2 linked regions of the Niveibacterium microcysteis genome follow. The protein of the gene in region 1 interacts with the protein of each later gene in a pairwise test. Links are inferred from orthologs where the notes say so. Each region holds a gene or a part of one and is shown on either strand. Other genes may lie near its edges.

What was found.
Region 2: the proteins of hfq (region 1) and rho interact in binary tests that used the Escherichia coli proteins (3 or more experiments, as listed by UniProt). The link is inferred for Niveibacterium microcysteis from one-to-one orthologs.

The regions. Positions count from the first base shown.
Region 1 is NZ_CP071060.1:3,424,415-3,430,034, forward strand. Bases 2,622-5,620 are described here. They hold hfq (RNA chaperone Hfq), read right to left. Parts: upstream 4,243-5,620; coding sequence 4,000-4,242; downstream 2,622-3,999. Other genes in these bases: hflK (FtsH protease activity modulator HflK), read right to left, coding at 2,622-2,806; hflX (GTPase HflX), read right to left, coding at 2,846-3,955; der (ribosome biogenesis GTPase Der), read right to left, coding at 4,337-5,620. In the rest of the region: JY500_RS15545 (ATP phosphoribosyltransferase regulatory subunit), read right to left, coding at 1-468; JY500_RS15550 (DUF2065 domain-containing protein), read right to left, coding at 474-659; protease modulator HflC, read right to left, coding at 663-1,553; more of hflK, read right to left, coding at 1,553-2,621. UniProt on the Escherichia coli protein: RNA chaperone that binds small regulatory RNA (sRNAs) and mRNAs to facilitate mRNA translational regulation in response to envelope stress, environmental stress and changes in metabolite concentrations.
Region 2 is NZ_CP071060.1:2,872,758-2,889,304, reverse strand. Bases 11,550-14,392 are described here. They hold rho (transcription termination factor Rho), read right to left. Parts: upstream 13,680-14,392; coding sequence 12,420-13,679; downstream 11,550-12,419. Other genes in these bases: fdxA (ferredoxin FdxA), read left to right, coding at 14,380-14,392; trxA (thioredoxin TrxA), read right to left, coding at 13,809-14,135; JY500_RS13045 (AsmA family protein), read left to right, coding at 11,550-12,351. In the rest of the region: JY500_RS13105 (DNA internalization-related competence protein ComEC/Rec2), read left to right, coding at 1-818; JY500_RS13100 (alpha/beta fold hydrolase), read left to right, coding at 860-1,756; peptide-methionine (R)-S-oxide reductase MsrB, read right to left, coding at 1,796-2,200; JY500_RS13090 (DUF2863 family protein), read right to left, coding at 2,263-3,426; bioD (dethiobiotin synthase), read right to left, coding at 3,458-4,129; JY500_RS13080 (methyltransferase domain-containing protein), read right to left, coding at 4,272-5,057; JY500_RS13075 (alpha/beta fold hydrolase), read right to left, coding at 5,050-5,754; bioF (8-amino-7-oxononanoate synthase), read right to left, coding at 5,763-6,920; bioA (adenosylmethionine--8-amino-7-oxononanoate transaminase), read right to left, coding at 6,924-8,234; peroxide stress protein YaaA, read left to right, coding at 8,386-9,174; JY500_RS13055 (M14 family metallopeptidase), read left to right, coding at 9,185-10,321; more of JY500_RS13045, read left to right, coding at 10,660-11,549; more of fdxA, read left to right, coding at 14,393-14,703; JY500_RS13025 (CBS domain-containing protein), read left to right, coding at 14,883-15,332; JY500_RS13020 (long-chain-fatty-acid--CoA ligase), read left to right, coding at 15,434-16,547. UniProt on the Escherichia coli protein: Facilitates transcription termination by a mechanism that involves Rho binding to the nascent RNA, activation of Rho's RNA-dependent ATPase activity, and release of the mRNA from the DNA template.

The sequences.
Region 1 (5,620 bases):
CTTCACGCCAGCGACATCAAGGGTTCGCGCCAACATGCGGATGACCTCGATATCGGCATCGATGCCGGCGTGGCCGTAGATTTCGACGCCAAGCTGCATCGGCTGACGGCTCGCCAGAAGCGAGCGCGGGGTCGTCCGCACGACGCTCGCGGCATAGCAAAGACGCGTCACACCCTGCCGATTCAAGAGGTGCGCATCGATCCGCGTGACCTGCGGCGTGATATCGGCGCGCAACCCGAGGACGCGACCGGTGAACGGATCGGCCATGCGGAAGGTGTGCTCGCCCATCTCCTTGCCAGTACCGGAAAGCAGCGATTCGACGTACTCGATCAGCGGCGGCATCACCAACTGGTAGCCGTGGAGCCGGAACTCGTCGAGCAGGCGGCGGCGCATCGCCTCAAGGCGAGCGGCCTCAAGTGGCAATGCGTCTTCAATATGGTCGGGCAAAGCCCAGCGCGGCGACGACATGAGTATCAGTGCGAAAGGATCAGGAGAATCAGGCCGACCAGCATTGAGGTCAGCCCGATGAATCGGATTTGGCCGTCTGCGAGGCTGGCAACCTGCAAAAAGACTTTGCGCCACACACCGGGCGCCAGAAAGGGCAGCAGGCCTTCGAGCACCAGCATCAGTGCGAAGGCCATGAACAGGGTATCAAACATGGCCTACTTGCCGGCGCCGCCCTTGTTGCTGCCGGCTCCGCGGTAGTACTTGAAGAACTCCGAGCCCGGATCGACGACCAGCACGTCGCTGCGGTTCTTGAAGCTCTGGCGGTACGCTTCCAGACTGCGGTAGAAGCTGTAGAACTCGGGGTTCCGATTGAAGGCTTCCGCGTAGATGGCGGCCGCCTTCGCGTCACCCTCGCCCTTGACCTTCTGCGCGTCGCGGTAGGCCTCGGCGATGATCACTTCGCGCTGGCGATCAGCATCGGCGCGAATCTTCTCAGCCTCGGCTGAGCCCTGCGAGCGCAGCTCGTTTGCAACGCGCTTGCGCTCTGCCTCCATCCGGCTGAAGACAGCGGCGCTGACTTCGGTCGGCAACTCGACGCGCTTGAGGCGAACATCCACCACCTGCACGCCGATCTTGCGCGCATCGAGGTCGGCCTTGCTGCGCATCTCGTTCATGATGCGCTCGCGTTCGCCGGAGACGACTTCATGCACGGTGCGCTTGCCGAACTCTTCGCGCAGACCAGCGTTCACGGTCTGCTCCAGTCGGGTACGGGCGCGCGCTTCGTCGCCGCCAACAGCCGTGTAGTAGGCCTTTGGATCGACGATGCGCCACTTCACGAACAGATCAACCAGCACGTTCTTCTTTTCGCTGGTGATGAAACGCTCGGGATCGCTGGTTTCGAAGGTCAGGATGCGCTTGTCGAAGTAGCGCACGTTCTGCACCAGCGGCACCTTGAAGAACAAACCCGGCTCGTTGGCGACACGACGGATCTCGCCGAGCTGGAAAACGATCGCGTACTGGCGCTGATCCACCGTAAAGACGGCGAGCGACAGCACCGCGATGATCGCGAGAGCAAGCCCCGCGAGCAAAGGCAAACGTTCGCGCATCAGCGCTCTCCCCTTTCGCGCGAACGCATGGCTTCGCGACTACGATAATCGGCAGGCACCGGCACATCGGCCTTCGGCGGCGCGACCGGATCCGAGCCAGCCGTGCTCGCCGGACGACTCGGGGTCGCAGCGACGTCCGGCGCTGCCACCGGCGCGCTTGGGCCCTGAGCGGTCGCCTGCATCAGTTTGTCGAGCGGCAGATAGAGCAGATTGCCATTGCCCTTGGCATCGACCATCACCTTGGTGGTGTTGGCAAAGATCTGCTGCATGGTGTCGAGGTACATGCGCTGGCGCGTCACCTCCGGCGCCTTCGCATACTCGGTGACGATGCTCTTGAAGCGCGAGGCATCGCCTTCGGCGTTCGCAATCACGCGAGCCTGGTAGCCCGCCGCCTCTTCGAACAGGCGCGATGCCGTGCCCTTGGCCTTCGGCACGACGTCGTTGAAATAGGCCTGACCTTCGTTCTTCTGACGCTCGCGATCCTGCCCTGCCTTCACCGCGTCATCGAATGCCGCCTGCACCTGCTCGGGCGGCTGCGCATTCTGCATTGTCACCTTGGAGATCATGATCCCCGCCTGATAGCGGTCCAGGATTTCCTGCATCAGCGTCGCGGCGTTCGTCGCAATCTGCTCACGGCCCTCGTAAAGCACGAAGTCCATCTTGCTCTTGCCGACGATCTCGCGGATCGCGGACTCCGCCGCCTGAACGACGTTTGCGTCCGGCTCACGGTTGTTGAACAGGTATTCCTTCGGATCCTTCAACACGTACTGCACCGCGAACTGAATGTTCACGATGTTTTCGTCGTCCGTGAGCATCAGCGATTCATTCAACACCTTGTTGCGCTCGCTGCCGCGATAGCCGATTTCGACGGTACGCACACCAGTCAGGTTGACCAGTTCGTGCGTCTCGATCGGGTAGGGCAAACGCCAGCGCAAACCCGGTTCGGTGCTCTGGATGAACTTGCCGAAGCGCAGCACGATGCCGCGCTGGCTCGCATCAACAATGTAGAAACCGCTCGCAAGCCATAGCGCGGCGACGACGCCGACGATCAGGCCGATGCCGCCACCGATCTGGCCGGGGCTTGGCGAATTACCGCCCGAGTCGCCGCTGCCGCCACCCTTGCGACCAAAGAAGCCGGACAGGCGGCGATTGACATCGCGCCATACCTCTTCCAGATCGGGCGGCCCTTGATTGCCGCCGCGGTCGCCGCCACCCTGATTGTTGTTGCCCCAGCGCGGGTCGTTGAGAGACATGAGAATTCCGGTGATGACCATAGGGATGGTCCTTGGAGATCAGCCCGGCTCTGCGGGCACGTCCTCGCCGAGCAACAGCTCGGCGAGCGCTTCGCGCAGGCCATCAAGGCCGGCGCCAGTCTGAGCGCTGACAAAAACGCGGGCGATGTTACCACAGGCGTCCCGCTCAACCTTGGGCGCCGCTAGGGTCGCATCGATCTTGTTCAGCACGAGAATCTGCGGCACATCACCTGCGCCGATTTCCTGCAACACCTTGTTGACCACCTCGATCTGAGCTTCACGGTCGTCGCTGGCGCTGTCCACCACATGCAGCAAGAGATCAGCACTTGCAGTCTCTTCCAAGGTCGCGTGAAACGCTGCCACCAGAGAGTGCGGCAAGTCGCGGATGAAACCTACGGTGTCCGACAACACCACGGTGCCACGACCAAGAAACACCCTGCGGGAGGTCGTGTCGAGGGTCGCGAACAGCTGGTCTGCCGCATAGGCACCCGCCTTAGTCAGCGCATTGAACAGCGTCGATTTGCCTGCGTTCGTATAACCGACTAGAGAGACCGTCGGAATGTCGCGACGTTCCCTTGCACGTCGACGTGTCTTGCGCTGGCGTTCAACCTGGGCGAGGCGCTCCTTCAGTGCCTTTACCCGCACGCCGAGCAAACGGCGGTCGGTTTCGAGCTGCTTTTCGCCCGGGCCACGCAAGCCAATGCCACCCTTCTGCCGCTCAAGGTGGGTCCAGCCCCGCACCAAGCGCGTTGCCAGATGTTCAAGCTGCGCCAGCTCGACCTGCAACTTGCCTTCGTGACTCTTGGCACGCAACGCGAAAATATCGAGGATCAGCGCATTGCGATCGACAACGCGGCACTGCAGCTCGCGTTCGAGATTTCGTTGCTGAACCGGGGATAGCTGGTGATTGAAGAGCACCAGATCGGCCTGGTGTTCCTGGCATGCAGCACCAATTTCTTCCACCTTGCCGCGCCCTGCGAACAAGGCTGCATCGGGTGCGCGCCGCTTGCCGCGCACGACGGCCAGCACTTCAGCGCCGGCGCTCTTGGCGAGGAGAGAGATTTCGTTCAGTCGCTCAACCTGGCCGGGTTCGCCGAGATCGAGTTGAACGATGACGGCCCTGTTACCGCTCGCGGGCCGTTCAAACATTCAGCGAACGGCCGCTTGCGCGGCCGCTTTCAGACAGCGTGCGTTCAATCCTGCTTGTCTCCGTGATCCTGCTGGATCGAGACCGGACGCGCCGGGACAACGGTGGAGATGGCGTGCTTGTAGACCATCTGGGTGACGGTGTTCTTCAGCAGCACGACGTACTGATCGAAGGACTCGATCTGACCCTGCAGCTTGATGCCGTTAACCAGGTAGATCGAGACCGGAACATGTTCCCGGCGCAGCGTATTCAGAAACGGGTCTTGTAGCAGTTGCCCTTTGTTGCTCATTTCGGGTGTCCTCTTGTGTGCTTGTAATAATCATTCGATGGGCGCATGTCCCGGGGTAGATCGAATGCGGGGTCAGCCGTGTCCCCGCCAGGCCCTATTCCGTGTCGGAGAACGGATTGCGGGCCGTCTTGAATTGTATCCGCAACGGCGTGCCCTGTAGCTTGAAGACTTCCATGAAGTTGCGCTCAAGGAAGCGCTTGTAAGAATCAGGGATGTGCTCCAGCGCGTTGCCATGCACCACGACCACCGGCGGGTTGGAGCCCCCCTGGTGCGCATAGCGCATCTTCGGGCGGAAGATTCCGTGGCGCGGCGGCGCCTGCTTCGTAATCGCCGCTTGCAGCGTGCGGGTCAGCTTCGGCGTCGCGAGCTTGATCATCGCCGCAGCGTAGGCGCCATCGACGGAACGCATCAGCGCACCAATGCCGTCACCTTCCAGCGCCGAAATGTAGTGGAACTTTGCCCAGGACAGGAAGTTGAGCTTGCGCGCCAGATCGTTCTTGAGCTGTTCGCGGCGATAGCTATCCACCGCATCCCACTTGTTGACCGCCACCACCATCGCGCGACCGGACTCCAGCGCGAAGCCGGCGATGTGCGCGTCCTGCTCCGAGATGTCCTGGCTGGCGTCGAGCACCAGTACCGCGACGTTCGATTGCTCGATCGCCTGCAGGGTCTTGATTACCGAGAACTTCTCGATCGCTTCGAACACCTTGCCCTTGCGGCGCAGACCAGCGGTGTCGATCAGCGTGTAGTTCTTGCCATTGCGCTCGAAGGGGATGGAGATCGCATCACGCGTCGTGCCCGGCATGTCGAAGGCGATAACGCGCTCTTCACCCAGCAGCGCATTGATCAGCGTCGATTTACCGACGTTCGGACGGCCAATGATTGCGACCTTGGGGCCACCCGAGCCGTCGTCCTCACCCTCCGGATCGACCGGAAACGGTGCCAGCGCGGCATCGATCAGGCCGCGCACACCATCACCGTGCGAGGCGGAAATCACGATCGGATCGCCAAACCCAAGTTCATGGAAGTCCGCAGCCACGACGGCGCGGTTCATGCCCTCGCCCTTGTTGACGACCAGATGAACCGGACGCCCGGTACGGCGCAGTTCGACGGCGATTTGCTTGTCTTGGGGCGTCAAGCCCGCGCGGCCGTCCACCAGGAACAGCAGCGCATCGGCCTCGGCGATCGCCTGATCGGCCTGGCGCGCCATCTCGGCAAGGATGCCGTCCTTCGCGGCCGGCTCAAGGCCGCCGGTATCGACCACGAAATACGGCCGGTCGCCGAGGCGGCCGATGCCGTAGTGACGGTCACGCGTCAGGCCGGGCATGTCTGCCACGAGCGCGTCACGCGATCGGGTCAAACGGTTGAATAGCGTCGA
Region 2 (16,547 bases), 550 kb from region 1 along the record:
TGCTGTGTTGGCACCCAGCACGGCCACCGAAGGGCAGTTTCGAGATGACGATGCTGGATGTGGGCCAAGGCCTGGCGGTCCACGTGCGCACTGCGGCGCACGACCTCGTGTTTGATACCGGGCCGCGTTTTGGCACGAGCAGCGATGCGGGCCAGCGGATTGTTGTGCCTTACCTGCGTGGTGAGGGTGTCAATCGTCTCTCGGGCGTGGTGGTGAGCCATGACGACAGTGATCACGCCGGAGGTGCTGCAGCGGTGCTTGGCTCGATCACGGCGGATTGGCTGATGGGATCGCTTCCGACCTCGCATCTCTTGCGTGGCGCCGGTTTCAGGCCCTGTGCCCGCGGCGATGAATGGGCGTGGGACGGGGTTGTTTTCGAAGTGCTGCACCCCGCACCGGGGCGGGCCTTGGGCGGTAACCGCAACAGCTGCGTGATTCGTGTGCGCAGCGGTGTGCACACGGCCTTGCTCGCAGCTGATATTGAACTTGCCTCGGAACGTGAGTTGATCGAAGCCGGGCTGCTCGGCCCCGTCGATGTGGTCATCGCACCGCATCACGGCAGCCGCAGTTCGTCGGGCGACGATTTCGTGCACACCCTGTCGCCACGTTGGGTGTTGTACGCCGTCGGCTACCGCAGTCGCTTCGGTCATCCGCATGCGGAAGTTACTGAGCGTTACCGTGAAGCCGGCGCCGAGGATCTTCGATCGGATCGCGACGGCGCGATACAGATGCGATTCGCGCCTGACGGTGTCAGTGTAACGAGGTGGCGCGATGTGGCGCGCCGATACTGGCACGCGGAGTCGTCAGTCTCCCGGTGATAGACTCAAACACAGGTCGCGACGCAGCAGGAGGTTACCGAATGCTCACAGGCATCAAGGCTTGGTTTGGCGGGGGCTCATCGACTGCAATGCGTGAGGCCACCGTGCGGTGTGCGAATCCGCAGGGCTTGCACCGGATCGCGTACACCGAGTGGGGTGATCCGCATAACCCCGACGTCCTTGTCTGCGTTCATGGCCTGACACGCAACGGCCGCGACTTCGACGACCTCGCCGAAGCACTGTCATCGGACTATCGCGTGATCTGCCCCGATGTCGTGGGGCGAGGCCGCAGCGAGTGGCTGCCGGCAAAATCGGCCTACGGCCTGCCGCAGTATGTGTCGGACATGATGGTGCTGCTCGCTCGCAGCCGTGTGGAGTCGGTCCATTGGTTGGGCACTTCGATGGGCGGATTGATCGGCATGCTGATCGCCTCCCAACCCGACTCACCGATCACGCGCCTCGTGCTGAACGACGTTGGCCCGGTCATCACGGCTGCATCATTGCGTCGCATAGGCGATTACGTTGGCCGTGCGCCAGTCTTTCCGGACTTCGCCGCGGCAGAAACCTACATTCGCGCCGTCAGCGCGCCGTTCGGCCCGCTAACCGATGAACAGTGGCGTCGCATGACGCAAACCTCGGTGCGTGCGGGCGCAGGCGGCGGCTTTGAGATGCGCTACGACCCAGGCATCGGCGATGTGTTCCGAAGCGCGCCCGTGCTCAACGACGTCGACCTGTGGCCGATCTATGACGCGATTCGATGCCCGACGCTTGCGTTGCGTGGCGAAAGCTCCGACCTGCTGACACCCGAAACGCACCGCGAAATGGGTCGGCGGGGGCCGCAGGCAAAGCTCATGGAAGTACCTGGGGTCGGCCACGCGCCAATGCTGATGGACAGCGCGCAGATCGCGCTGGTGCGGGACTTCCTGCTCAGCGCTTGAGCGGGCAGGGGGCACCGCAAGAAGAGACGCGAGGAGGTCCTACTTCTCGGCGTCCTTTTCGAGCTTCAGCGAAGCCGAGTTGATGCAGTAGCGCAGCCCGGTCGGCTGGGGGCCGTCCTCGAATACATGACCCAAGTGCGCGCCGCAGTTGCGGCACAGCACTTCGGTGCGCACCATGCCATAGCTACGGTCGGTCGATGTCTCGATGTTCTCGGCCGCGGCGGCGGTCGAGAAGCTCGGCCAGCCGCAGCCGGCATCGAACTTGTCTTCCGAACGGAACAGCTCACCGCCACAGCACACACAACGGTAATCGCCCGCGTCCCAGACGTTCCAGTACGCGCCGGTAAAGGCGCGCTCGGTGCCTTTTTCACGGGTGACGTGGTACTGCTGCGGGTCCAGCACCTCGCGCCATTCGGCGTCCGGGCGTTCGACTTTACGGCTCATGTGCGCTGTCCTCCTGCGGGCAATCGTGCATGAAACGATCGACCGCAAAGCTGGGCGTCAGTTCAGTGCAGGTGGCGCGGCACCGCTTCGGCGCTGTCTTCCGGCAACTCGGCGTGAACCGCCTCGCCATCGGGCGACGGGTACATCGGCGCACCGCAGTCGTCGCAGTACTCCAGCGGGAAGGTGGTGTCGAGTTGCATGACGTCGGTCAGGCCGCAGGTACGCAAGGCCGTCTCGATCTGTTGCGGGATCTCGCTGTTCTCGTCTTCCGCACCGAGCAGCGGCCACACGACGCCGTGGATCACGTCGTCCGAACCCTTGCGTGTGAAGCCGACGCGGTACTCCTCCAACTGGCGATCCTGGAACGGGGCGATCACCGCGCGCAGCGTATCCGGCGGCGTCTCGAGCGTCGTCGTGAGGAAGGCAACCGATGCGCGCAGCGAGTAGGGGCGCGAGTCGCGGTCTGCCTGCCGGCTTGCCGCAAAGTAGGCGTCCGGTAGCACGACTTCGAGCGCGCAGCCCGGCATCAGTGTGGTAACCACCGCGCCGCCCTGCGTGCGCCACTGCGCCAGCGCCTGCTCGCGATTGCCGTCGCGCTCCTGCCAGCGGAACAGCGCGGCACCACGCGGTACGACGGCAGCGGCCAGGATGTAGCGCACGTCGGAGAGAAACTTTGCTGTTTCGGGCAAGGATTCGGTAGCGATATGCAGGTTCTGCCCAACTGCAGCGGCCTCGCCCAGCGCGGCCGCGAAACGGCGCGTTTCGCAGTAGCCCTGCGGCAACTGGTCGGGGGAGAAGAGGAAATCGGCCATGCCGAGCTTTACGCCGTCGGCCAGCACATGCGCTTGAAGGTGCACCCGCAGGTTTGCGAGCTGTGCTGGCGGGATCGTTGCGGCGGCGATCGCGAAGCGCGACCAGGCCATGACCGGCGCGGCGATCAGCAGTACATCGTGATCGCCTGCAATGCCGGACTCGGCGCGCGACTCGATGAGGTCAGCCAGTTCGTCGTAGGCATTGGCCTGCGTGGCGTAGAGATGATCCAGCGCGCTGTTGAGCGTGTCTTCATCGCCTTCGTCGAGCAGTTTTTCGACTTGCTCGGCGAGGCGGGTTTCCCAAAAGCTGTCTTCAGCGCGACTGCCCGACTCGGCAAGTCCGACGGCGAGCCAGGTCAGGTTCTCGGCGTCGCGGGAGAGGCCGCTACGGCGGCCGAAGCGGGAGCGTTTCATGACAGGTGTTCCTGCGCGGAATGGCTGCGGATTATACCGTGCCGGGCAGGCTTACCTGTGATGCCGCGCTTTGCGGGCCTGCCGCGCTGAACGGTACGACACCCAGCAACGGTGCCGGCAGGCGCGCGGCGAGCGCTTCCAGGTTCTCATCGAAGCGATTCATGCGAGGCGCCAGCGTGTTCGCGATCCAGCCCGCGAGATGCAGCCCGCGCGCAGTAATGGCCTCGGCGGTCAGCAGTGCGTGGTTGATGCAGCCCAGCCGCATGCCCACCACCAGGATCACCGGCAAACGCATCGCGAGTGCGAGGTCGGCGGTGTCGAGGCGATCGTCCAGCGGCACGCGGAAGCCGCCGACGCCTTCAACCAGGACGCAGTCAGCCCGCTTCGCGAGGCGTTCGAATCCCGCTACCAGCGGCGGTACGTCGAGCGCGACGTTCTCCGACGCGGCTGCAATGTGCGGCGCCACCGGTTCGCGCAGGCACAGCGGGTTGATCTCGTCGAGCACGAAGCCGGGGGACGAAGCGTTTTGCAGGCGCCGCGCGTCTTCGTTCGACCAGATGCCGTCGATCTCCTCGGCGCCAGCTGCGATCGGCTTGTAGCCGACGGCGCTGAGCCCGGCTGCACGTGCCGAGTGCAGTAGTGCGCAGGTGACGAAGGTCTTTCCAATCTCGGTATCCGTGCCGGTGATGAAGTAGTAGTGCATGAGAGTAGATCCGAATTCGTGGCTGATCTCTTCGCGGCTGGGATTCGGTCGGTGCTCGCGGGCGCCAGAGCCGTCCCGATGTGTCGCGCGCTTTGTCGTGCCTGTTGGGCAGCGTCGGTCTCGCCGAGTTCTTCAGAAATTCTTAGCGGATGGCTTCGAACATCAGAACATCGTAACGCGCTGGCAGACCGGCGGCTTCGCGGTGGACCTCGTACGCGTCGCAGAGGCGTTGCCACGCTTGCCGGCCGAGCATGCCGCGACGGCGGCTGTCGCCCAGCGTGTGCGCGCCGACTCCACGGATGTCGCGGAGCAGGCTCGCCAAATCGGGCGCGAAACCGGTTTGCGTGCATTGCTTGAAGCGTATCGACCGGAAGCCGGCGTGTCGGAGCGCGGCGAGCACCGCATCGGGTGGCTCGAAGCTGCGCACATGTTCGGCGCCGTCGATCGCTGCAAAGACCTCGCGCAACTCGCGCAGCGTATCGGGCCCGAGTGTCGCGACCTGAAGCACGCCGCCGGAGGCCAGCACGCGCGCGGCCTCGGCAGCCGCTGCGCCGCTGGCGCACCATTGCCAGGCGAGGCTGGACCAGTAGCGGCCAACGCATCCGTCGCGCAACGGCAGGCATTCCAGATCTCCGGCGATGCCGTGCTCGCCACGCCGGAGCGCTTGGCGCGCCATCGTGTCGGCAAGATCAAGCCCGATCACCGGTGCATCGTCGGTGCGCAGGGCAGCACTTGCGTAACCGGTGCCGCAACCGGCGTCGAGCGTTGGCAAACGGGCCGGGGCAGACAGTTCAATCCATGCGAGCAGGTCCGCGACGATCGCACGTTGGACTTCGGCGTGGTGGTCGTAGTGGGCGGCGGCGGCTGCAAAGGCCTCACGAATGCGCCGCCTCAGATCAGCCGGCGGCACCGGTAGGGAATCAGGCATCCGGCAAGGCCCCGAGAAAACGCTGCAATGCTTCAGCCACACCTCGCGCGTGCGTCACATGCGGTGCGTGGCCGCACTGTGGAAATAACTGCAGTTGAGCATGCGGCAGCTGCGCCGAAAGCCAGTTGGCCGCAGCCATCGGCATCAGGGCGTCGTTTTCGCCATGCAGCAACAAAGCGGGTACGCCGATATGGCGGACCTGCGTCCGCAGGTCCGCCCCGATCAGCGCCGACAGTGCGGGCGACAGCTTGGCCGGATCGGTTTCAAGGGCGTGTTCGAGCGCCGCCTGTCCAGCGCTCCGCTGGCTGTCGCCAAGCGTTTGGAGTGCGAGGAAACGCTTCATCGTACGATCCGGCTGTGCCGCGATGCCGGTCTGGAATGCAGTTACGGTGCTGGCATCCAGACCGTGCGGCCACGCTGCCGAGGTGACGAAACGCGGGCTGCCGCCAATCAACACCAGAGCCCTCGGCCGCGCGCCGGCTGCTACGGCGGCCATCGCCAGCATGGCGCCGAGCGACCAGCCGAGCAGCACTTCGTTGGCGCTCACTTGTCCGGCCAGTTCCGCAACCCAGGCGTTGAAGTCGCCGGAAGCAGGCGCGGTGAGCGCCGGCGTCACAAGCTCGCAGCCATCACCCAGGGCGGCACGCAGCGGGTCGAATGCGGCTGGGTCGAAGCCCCAGCCGTGCCAGGCTTGCATGCGTATCGTCATACTGCGAGATGGCGGTTGATCGCCGCGGCCAGCGCATCTACTTGCGCGGTGGTGTGGGCCGCCGACAAGGATATCCGTAGTCGCGCGGTGCCCGCCGGTACCGTGGGCGGGCGAATCGCCGGCACCCAGAGGCCTTCCTCAAGCAAACGCGCGGCGAGCGTTAGCGCCGCCTCGTTGTCACCCACCAACACAGGCTGGATTGGCGTGGTGGATGCCATGAGGCGTTCCGGGTGGCGGAGCTGGCTGCTCAGTCGCGCGATGAGCTGCGCCACCTGGGCTCGTCGCTCGTCGCCTGCCTCGATCAGATCCACCGCAGCGCAGATCGTCTCAGCCACTAGCGGTGGGGCACCTGTCGTAAAGATGTAGGTGCGCGCTTTCTGCATCAGCCACGCCACAACCTGTGTGTCGCCCGCAACGAAAGCGCCGTAAACGCCGGCCGCTTTGCCAAGGGTGCCGATATACAGTACGCGCGGCGAGCGGATGCCGTAATGCTGCAGGGCGCCGCGGCCCTGGGGGCCGAGCACGCCAAAGCCATGCGCGTCATCGACCACCAGCCAGGCATCAAAGCGCTCGGCGAGTTCGAAGAGCGCCGGCAAGGGGGCGATATCGCCATCCATGCTGAATACGCTGTCGGTCAGGATCAGCTTCCGCGGCGCGGTGCTTTCGGCAAGCATCTGTTCGAGCGCGGCGACGTCGCCGTGTGGATAGCGCCGAAGCTCGGCGCGACTGAGCAGGGCGCCGTCAACCAGCGAGGCGTGATTGAGGCGGTCAGCGAACACCGCGTCGCCACGGCCGACCAAGGCGGCGGCGATGCCGCTATTGACCATGTAGCCGGTGGAGAACAGCAGCGCTGCGTCGCAGCCAACGAAATTGGCCAGTTTTCTTTCTGCAGCGTCGTGTGCGGAAAAGTGCCCACTCACCAAGTGCGATGCGCCGGCGCCCATGCCCCAGCGTTGCGCGCCGGCAATCGCGGCGTCGACAAGGGCCGGGTGGTCAGCAAGGCCCAGGTAGTCATTGGCGCAGAAGTTGACGGCTCGGCGGTCGTCGACGACGACCTCAGCGCCATGTCGTTCGCTGATCGTTCGACGTCGCCGGCGCAGCCCAGCCGCATCGAGTGCTGCGAATTCTGCGTCAAGTGTTTCCCAGATCGCCATGGATCAGGCCACCAGCGCGGCGTCGATCGCTGCACCTGTGCGTTGCACCAGAAAAGCCGCGTCGGCGTCGTCGAAAATGTAGGGCGGCATCCAGTAGACCGTTCGGCCGATCGGGCGAAGCAGCACTTCGTGTGACAGGCCGGCCGCAAAGATCTTGCGCGATAGCTGCGGATCGTCGCAGTCGACGTCGAACGCCCAGATCATGCCGGTGCGGCGGAAGTTGCGGATTCGGGCATGCTGTTGAAGTGGTGCTGCCGCACGGGTGAGTGCGGCGGCGCGCTCGAGGTTTGTCGCGAGCACCTTGTCGCTCTCGAAGATATCGAGCGTCGCGAGCGCAGCGGTGCAGGCCAGCGGGTTTCCGGTGTAGGAGTGCGAGTGCAGGAAGCCCCGCACGGTGGCGTCATCGTAGAAGGCGCGATACGTTTCGTCGGTACTCAGCACGATCGAGAGCGGCAGGTAGCCGCCTGAAATGCCTTTCGACAAGCACAGGAAGTCCGGCTGGATGCCGCCCTGCTCGCAAGCGAAGAAGGTGCCGGTGCGACCGCAGCCCACTGCGATTTCGTCGGCGATCAGATGAACCCGGTGGCGATCACAGGCGGCGCGGGCGCGACGCAGGTATTCAGCGTCGTACATGGCCATCCCGGTGGCGCACTGCACCAGGGGTTCGACAATCAACGCCGCGGTGCTATCCGCGTGTTCGGCGAGCCAGGCATCCAGCGCTTCGGCTGCGCTGTGCGCAGCTTGTGCGCGGGTCGAAGCGTCGGCGCTGGCGGGGCTTGGCACGGTTGCCGATTGCCGTACGAGCGGCGCGTAGGCGTCGCGGAACAGATCAATGTCCGTCACCGACAGCGCGCCGGCGGTTTCGCCGTGGTAGCTGCCGGCAAGACTCAGGAAGCGGTTCTTGCCCGGCATCCCGCTGTTGCGCCAGTAGTGCGCGCTCATCTTCAGCGCAATCTCGGTCGCCGAGGCGCCATCGGAGGCATAGAACGCGTGCCCCAGCGCGTTGCCCGTCAGGGCTCGCAGGCGTTCCGAGAGCTCTACGACCGGCCGGTGGGTGAAGCCGGCCAACATGGCATGTTCGAGCGTCCCCAATTGGCGTTGCAGCGCGGCGTTGATCCGCGGGTTGCAATGGCCAAAGAGGTTCACCCACCAGGAGCTGACTGCATCGAAGTACCGACGCCCCTCGGTATCAAAAAGCCACAGCCCCTCGCCGCGTTCGAGCGGAATCAGCGGGAAGCGCTCGTGGTGCTTCATCTGCGTGCACGGGTGCCAGACGGCGTTGAGTGAACGTTGCAGGAGATCGTTGCTATGCATCGGCGGGAGGGCAGCGAACTGCCACGGAACAGCGGGGAAGGGTCTGCATGTTTCCCCACGCCTCGCGGTGTGTCAAATTGCCATGGGCCGGGGCGGGTGCAACTCGCGGGGGCGCTATCATGCTGTTCCGGCAAGTTTCCTTAATGCTTCGATGCTGATTCTTCTGTCTCCCGCCAAGTCCCTCGATTTTGAAACTGCTCCGCATACCGCACGTTCAACCCAACCGGATTTCCTCGACCACGCGGAGCCGCTGATCGAGCTGCTGCGCGAGCGATCACCAGCGCAGATTGCGACGCTGATGAGTCTGTCGGACAAGCTCGCGGCGCTGAATGCGGCACGCTACATGGAGTGGGCACCCGCGCATCAGCCGCCGATCGCCAAGCAGGCGGTGCTGGCGTTCGATGGCGATGTGTATGACGGCCTCGACGCCAAGTCCGTGCGGGCCGAACGGCTTGAGGGCTACCTGCAGTCACATGTGGGCATTCTCTCTGGCCTCTATGGCCTGCTGCGTCCACTGGACCTGATTCGGCCCTATCGCCTGGAAATGGGCACGCGGCTCACAAACCCGCGCGGCCGGGATCTCTACGCATACTGGGACGGCGTGATCGCTACCGCGATTGAGCGTCGCCTGGATGCGCTGGTCGATGCAGGCGAAGCGCGCGTGGTCGTCAACCTTGCATCCACCGAATACTCGAAGGCTGCGCAGCTTGGCAGCTTGCGCGCCCGCGTCGTGTCGCCCGTGTTCCAGGAACTACGCAACGGGCAATACAAGATCGTCAGCTTCAGTGCAAAGCGGGCGCGTGGTGCGATGACCCGTTTTGCGATCGATCACAACATTACCGATGTCGATGCGCTCAAAGCCTTCGACCTCGATGGCTATGAGTTCGATGCCAAGGCGTCGGACGCCGATACCTGGTACTTCCGCCGCCGTGCGGCATAAGGATCAACCGATGACTGTGTGTATCAGCAGCAACTTCGACAGCGGATCCATCGACGTCGTGGATGCGTCGGATCCGGGCAATGTACGTTTGCGTATCCGTGATGACCATGGTTCGAACGAGTTCCGGCAGTGGTTTCACTTTCGCATCTCTGGCGCCGCCGGCCAGGCCCTGACGCTGCGTTTCGAGAACGCCGGCCAATGCTCCTACCCCGACGGGTGGCGCGGCTATCGGGCGGTCGCGTCCTACAACCGGACCGACTGGTTCCGTCTTGATGACTGTGACTACGACGGTGACGTGCTCACAGTGTCGCTTACGCCAAAACACGATGCGATCTGGCTCGCGTATTTCGAGCCTTACTCGCAGGAGCGCCATCTGTCGGTGCTTGGCCGTGCCACGACGGCGGACGGCACGCGTGTCGTTCGCCTTGGCGCCAGCCTGCAGGGGCGCGATATCGACGTCATCGAACTCGGCGGCGGGCCCCGCCAGGTCTGGGTGGTGGCACGTCAACACCCGGGCGAGAGCATGGCCGAGTGGTTCGCCGAAGGGATGCTGGATCGCCTGCTCGATGAAGCGGACCCGGTCGCGCGTGAGATTCGGCGGCGTGCAACGGTGCACCTCGTACCCAATATCAATCCGGACGGCGCTTGGCTCGGCAACTTGCGATCGAACGCAGCGGGCGTCAATCTCAATCGGGAGTGGCATGCGCCGACAGTTTCGCGCAGCCCTGAGATACTCGCGGTGCAGGGCGGCATGGCGCAAAGCGGGGTCGATCTCTTCCTGGATATTCACGGCGACGAGACCTTGCCTTACGTCTTCATCGACGGTTCGCACATGGTGCCTGGCTACGGTGGCACGAACACCGCCTTGCAAGCGCAGTTCCTCAGCGATCTCGCTGCGGCGTCACCGGACTTCCAGCAGCGGCACGGCTATACCGACGACCGCTTTCAGGACGAACTGCTGACGCTGGGGTCGAAGTGGGTGGCGCATCGATTCGGTTGCGTCTCGCTGACGCTCGAGATGCCGTTCAAGGACAACGACAACGCGCCTGACGCACGCGTTGGCTGGAACGGCGCGCGAAGCAAGCGACTGGGCAGCGCGATGCTGTTGCCGGTATTGGCACATCTTCGCCGGCTTGATCCGATGTAAGTGTTGGGCGGGCGGCGATGCGCCGCCCGATTGATGCGCAATCATCAAAATCCTTGGATTTTGAGAGAGCGGGGCGGAAAATGAAAAACGCCCGCATCGCTGCGGGCGTTTCTTGAAACTTTGGCTCCTCGACCTGGGCTCGAACCAGGGACCTACGGATTAACAGTCCGGCGCTCTACCGACTGAGCTATCGAGGAACAGAAGCCGCCATAATAGACATGGCCGAGAAGCTTGTCAACATGATTTTTCGCCTTTTCGCTTCGAAGGGTGATTTGGGTTGCTGTAATATTCCAATGTGATTAACCGTTACGGGCCGAAAGGCCCGGCAGGAGTCAAGCTTGGACCGGTTCTCGGTGTTTTGTCGCACGGAAGCGGGCGACCGCATGATGGCGGAGCCAAAAGGCTCCGGGGATCGTTTGACGCGAAACGTGCTCGAAGCGGTCGATGGCTTTTCGACTGTTGGCGAACTGGTGACACGCCTGAAGGACGGCAAGTCCGTTCAGCGTGCCCTGACTGAACTTGAGCGAGCCGGTCTCATCGAGACGCTTGATGCCCGCATGGCGCGGGTGGCGGAGCAAGAAGCCCGCTGGTTGCGTGGCGATGAAACGCCGGCGCGCGTCGAGCCCCGCGAAATCGCCCAATCTTCACCTGCCGCCGCCGACCCGGCGCCAACCGCAGCGGATAAGCGCAAGCAGACGGCGGACGCTCGCCGCCTGGAGCGCGCGCTGGGGTCCGGCTCGCAGGCCTCGATTTTTGACAAGATTCGCGTTTTCTTCGGCACCTTGGGTCATCGAGCGGTCAGCGGCGGCGGCAAGGGGGGCGACAAGATTCGCCGCGGGCTGATGATTGTTGTGGCGCTCCTAATTGTTGGAGGTCTTGGGGCTGCCGTGGCCGCGCTGGCCTGGCAAGCCTCCACCCTGCGTCAGCGCGTTGAGCAGGATGCGGCGAACTGGTTGGGTGAGCCGGTGAAGGTTGGACGCGTTGGCGTCGCATTCCATCCGTGGCCCGTCTTTGAGTTGGGCGATATCCAGATTGGCGAGGGAGGGACGTCGCACATCGATCGAGCCTTTGGCGGCCCGGATTGGTTCCGCTGGGTGACATCACAACCGCAGCGACTGCGTGTCGCGCTGCATGGCGGTAGTTTGCAACCGTCGCTGCTGGCGCGCCTTTCGGGGCTCGAGTCGCCCGGGCGTGTTTGGCGTTTGAAGGAGGTTCAGGTCGACGCGTTGTCGGTGCCGGTCGGCAAGGCCGTGATTGCCGACCTGTCCGGCGCATTTCTGTTCTCCGGCGATGGGAAATGGGAGTCGGCGCGTCTGAAGCCGAAAGAAGTTGCCGTGACTTATGAACTGCAGGTGCAGGACGGCAACATCCTTGCCAGCGTTATTGCGCCCGAGTTCAAGTATGGCGAGACGAAGCTCGATAACGTTTTGATTTCGGGGCGCATGGGTTTGAACGGTATGGACGATGCCCAGTTCTCGGCCAACTGGCTGGGCGGGGCGATCAAGGGTGTCGTAAGTCTGGACTTCCTGAGTCGTGTAGCCGTCAAGGGGCAGTTCAAGGTTGATGCGCTGAGCTTTGATCAGTTGGCCGCCCTCATGGATACACAATCGCTCGTCAGCGGGCGTGTGTCCGGGCCGATGACGCTCAGCGGCGAAGCGGATAGCCTGGCTGATCTCGCGGGGGCGTCGAAATGGACGGGGAATTACGCGATCGCCGACGGTTCGATCAATCGGATTGATCTCGTTGAGGCCATGCGACGTTCCGGTAACGCACCGATTTCCGGTGGCGTAACGCGTTTCAATGTTATGGAAGGGGCCGTTGTTCGTGAGCCGGGCAAGGGCGTTCGATTGGAGATCCGTCGCCTCGATGCTGGTGCGTTGAGCGCGTCGGGCCGTGTTCAGGTCGATACCGAAGGTGTGGTACGCGGGGCGCTCCGCAGTGAGGTCAAGACGCCAGTCGAACGCATCGTTCGTCTGTTCTCGGTTGAGGGTACCTTGAAGACGATGCAATTGCGGCCACAGGGCGAGTGACGTAACGATCTGACGAGCAAACAAAAACGCCGGTCATTGACCGGCGTTTTTCTTGGCGGGCAGCTAGATCAGCCGCGCCGCATGGCATCGAAGAAATCGTTGTTGGTCTTCGTTGCCTTGATCTTGTCGAGCAGGAACTCCATCGCCTCGATTTCGTCCATGCCGTACAGGAGCTTGCGCAGGATCCATACCTTCTGCAGGATGGCCGGCTCGATCAGCAGTTCCTCGCGACGAGTGCCCGAGCGATTGACGTTGATTGCCGGATAGACGCGCTTCTCGGCCATGCGACGATCCAGGTGGATCTCCATGTTGCCGGTGCCCTTGAATTCCTCGTAGATCACGTCATCCATGCGCGAGCCGGTGTCGATCAGGGCGCTGGCGATGATGGTGAGCGAACCGCCCTCTTCGATATTCCGTGCGGCACCGAAGAAGCGCTTGGGCTTTTGCAGGGCATTGGCGTCGACACCGCCGGTGAGCACCTTGCCCGAGGCTGGGACGACGGTGTTGTAGGCACGCGCGAGGCGGGTGAGCGAGTCCAGCAGAATCACGACATCACGCTTGTGCTCGACGAGGCGCTTTGCCTTCTCGATCACCATTTCGGCGACCTGGACGTGTCGCGTTGCAGGTTCGTCGAAGGTCGAAGCAACCACTTCGCCCTTCACCGAGCGCTGCATTTCGGTCACTTCTTCCGGGCGTTCGTCGATCAGCAGCACGATCACCACGACGTCAGGATGGTTGGTCGTGATCGCGTGTGCAATGTGCTGCAGCATCACGGTTTTGCCAGACTTCGGTGGGGCAACCAGCAGGCCGCGCTGTCCCTTGCCGATCGGCGCGATCATGTCGATGACCCGGCTCGTGACGTTCTCTTCCGCCCGGATCTCGCGCTCAAGCTTGAGGCACTGGTTCGGATGCAGCGGCGTCAGGTTTTCAAACAGGATCTTGTGCTTCGATGCCTCTGGCGATTCAAAGTTGACCTTGTCGACCTTGACCAGCGCGAAGTAGCGCTCGCCATCCTTCGGTGTCCGGATCTCGCCCTCGATCGTGTCGCCGGTATGGAGATTGAAGCGGCGGATCTGGGAGGGGGAGACATAAATGTCGTCGGTGCCGGCCAGATAAGACGTGTCGGGTGATCTCAAGAACCCGAAGCCGTCCGGCAATACTTCCAGCACGCCGTCGCCAAATATCGGCTCACCTTTCTTTGCCCGGTTGCGTAACAGGGCGAAGACCAATTCTTGTTTGCGGAGGCGGTTGGCGCCGTCGATCTCGTTGGCGTGCGCCATTTCGAGCAACTGGCTGACGTGGAGTGACTTGAGCTCCGAGAGGTGCATGGAAATACCTGACCGGCGAGACTGAGCGCCGTTTGAAGTCGTGAATACGACGGGATGGGAAGGGAGTGTTGATTGAAAACGGCGCGCCGGGCGGCGCGCCGAAGCAGTTATGACGGCAATCTAGCCGTATTACAGGTTGCTGTCAATGAATGCGGTCAATTGCGATTTGGAGAGCGCGCCAACCTTGGTCGCCTCAACGCTGCCGCCCTTGAACAGCATGAGCGTCGGGATCCCACGGATGCCGTACTTGGCCGGCGTCTCAGCGTTTTCGTCGATGTTGAGCTTGGTTACGACGAGCTTGCCAGCGTAGTCCTTGGCGATTTCGTCAAGAATCGGAGCGATGCTCTTGCAGGGGCCGCACCACTCTGCCCAGTAATCGACCAGAACAGGCGTCTGCGCTTGCAGAACGTCCTGCTCGAAAGATGCGTCGGTGACGTGAAGGATGTGTTCGCTCATGATTCCTCGCTGTTTGGAACGGCCTCGATTGCCGATGTCCGCCGTGGGGGATTGCCACGCGGTCAGATCTCGGGGCAGGAGCCGGGTTTGAGTCCGGGCAAGCGGTGAATGCTACTAAAAAAAGATGAGTTGTGGCGCGCGCTTTGCCGGATCGTGAAACGGGTGGTGTTGGAGCGCAAGGAAGCTCCGGTATCATTGAGCCTCGCGGTGAAACACGCCCCAACCGCCGATGGAGAGACAAGAAATGACTTATGTGGTGACTGAAGCCTGTATCAAGTGCAAATACACCGACTGCGTGGATGTTTGCCCGGTCGACTGCTTTCGCGAAGGCCCGAATTTCCTGGCGATCGACCCGGACGAGTGCATTGATTGCACCCTCTGTGTGGCCGAATGCCCGGTTGAGGCGATCTATGCTGAAGACGACGTGCCGGCAGATCAGCAGTCGTTCATCGCGCTGAATGCCGAGTTGGCCAAGTTGTGGAAGCCAATCGTCGAGCGCAAGGATCCCCTGCCTGATGCGGACGAGTGGGCGAAGGTCAAAGGCAAGCTTGGCGATCTGCAGCGCTGAGCTGACTACGACGAGTAATGATGCACGGGCGACCTTCGGGTCGCCCTTTGTGTTTCTGGTAGGGCTGATGGGTATTCACATTCGGCCTGACCATACGGTAGAGTATGGTTTGCCCTGGTTGCCATTCAACCGCCATGTCGCAAACCGTTTCGAAGCGGTCTCATAACGAGGAGTGAGTGATGCTGGTAAGCGAAATTCTGGCGATCAAGGGCAAGGTGCTTTACACCGTGGCGCCGGGGACTGTACTGGCGGAGGCAGTATCGGTCATGAGCGAACAGGATGTCGGTTCGCTCGTCGTGTTCGATCATGGTCGCATGGTCGGCATGCTGACCTTCCGCGAAGTGCTCAAAGCGCTGACTTCCGCTGGTGCGGGCTGGGGGGCTCTGACCGTGTCGGATGTGATGCTGCGCGAGCCGCGTTCGGCTGGGCCGGACATGGAGATGGACGAGCTACGCCGCGTGATGGTCGATGACCACCAGCGTTACCTGCCAGTGATGGACGGCACAACACTGATGGGCGTTGTCTCATTTCACGATGTAGCCAAGGCGGTCCTCGAGGAGCAGAGCTTCGAGAACAAGATGCTCAAGAACTACATCCGCAATTGGCCCGCCGAGGCGGACGACGAGTGAGCTTTCAGGCGATACCGGGCGACGCTTTTTGGGCAGATGATCGAACAGTCGGCACTCAAAGCGCGTTCAGGAAAACATAAGACAACACCGGGGGTATGGAGATGGAGAAGGTCTGGCTCAAGAGCTATCCCGCTGGCGTGCCGGCAGACATCGACCTGACGCAGTACGGGGCGATTGGTGACCTGTTTGCCGAGGGCGTGCGCAAGTTCGGCCCGCGGGCGGCCTATGTCAATATGGACAAAGCGATCAGTTACGACGAGCTCGATCGCTTGAGTGCTGCGTTCGCCGGCTTCCTGCAGCAGGATTTGAAGCTCCCGAAGGGGGCGCGTATCGCGCTGATGATGCCGAATCTTCTGCAGTATCCGGTGTGTCTGTGGGGCGCTTTGCGCGCCGGCTATGTGGTCGTGAACTGCAACCCGCTATATACGCCGCGTGAGCTTGAACACCAGCTCAAGGATTCGGGCGCGGACGTAATCGTGATCCTCGAGAACTTCGCCTCGACGCTGCAGGAGGTGCTTGGCCACACCCCGGTCAAGCATGTTGTCGTCACCCGCATCGGCGACATGCTGGGTGGCCTCAAAGGGGCGCTCGTCAGCTTTGTGGTCAAACGCGTCAAGAAGATGGTTCCGGCCTGGAACATTCCCGGGCATATCCCCTTCAAGCAGGCGATGGCGCGCGGACAGGGCCGCAAGCTGGCGGCTGTGAAGGTCACGCAGGACGACATTGCATTCCTTCAATACACCGGCGGTACCACGGGTGTTTCAAAGGGCGCCGTCCTTACGCACCGCAACATCATTGCCAATCTTCAGCAGGCGCATGCGTGGATCAAGCCCTTCCTGAAGGAAGGCGAAGAGGTAATCGTTACCGCGTTGCCGCTTTATCACATCTTCTCGCTCACCGCGAACTGCCTTACTTTCTTCAAGGTCGGCGCGACGAACGTCCTGATTACGAATCCGCGCGACATTCCCGGTTTCGTGAAAGAGTTGCAAAAGCACCCCTTCACCGCGATCACCGGCGTTAACACGCTCTTCAACGCGTTGTTGAACCACCCCGATTTCGTCAAGCTCGACTTCTCGCAGCTGCGCTGCGCCTTGGGCGGCGGCATGGCTGTGCAACGCGCTGTCGCCGACAAATGGCGTGCGCTGACGGGGCGTCCGTTGGTGGAGGCCTATGGTCTGACCGAGACGTCGCCGGCGGTGACGATCAATCCGCTCG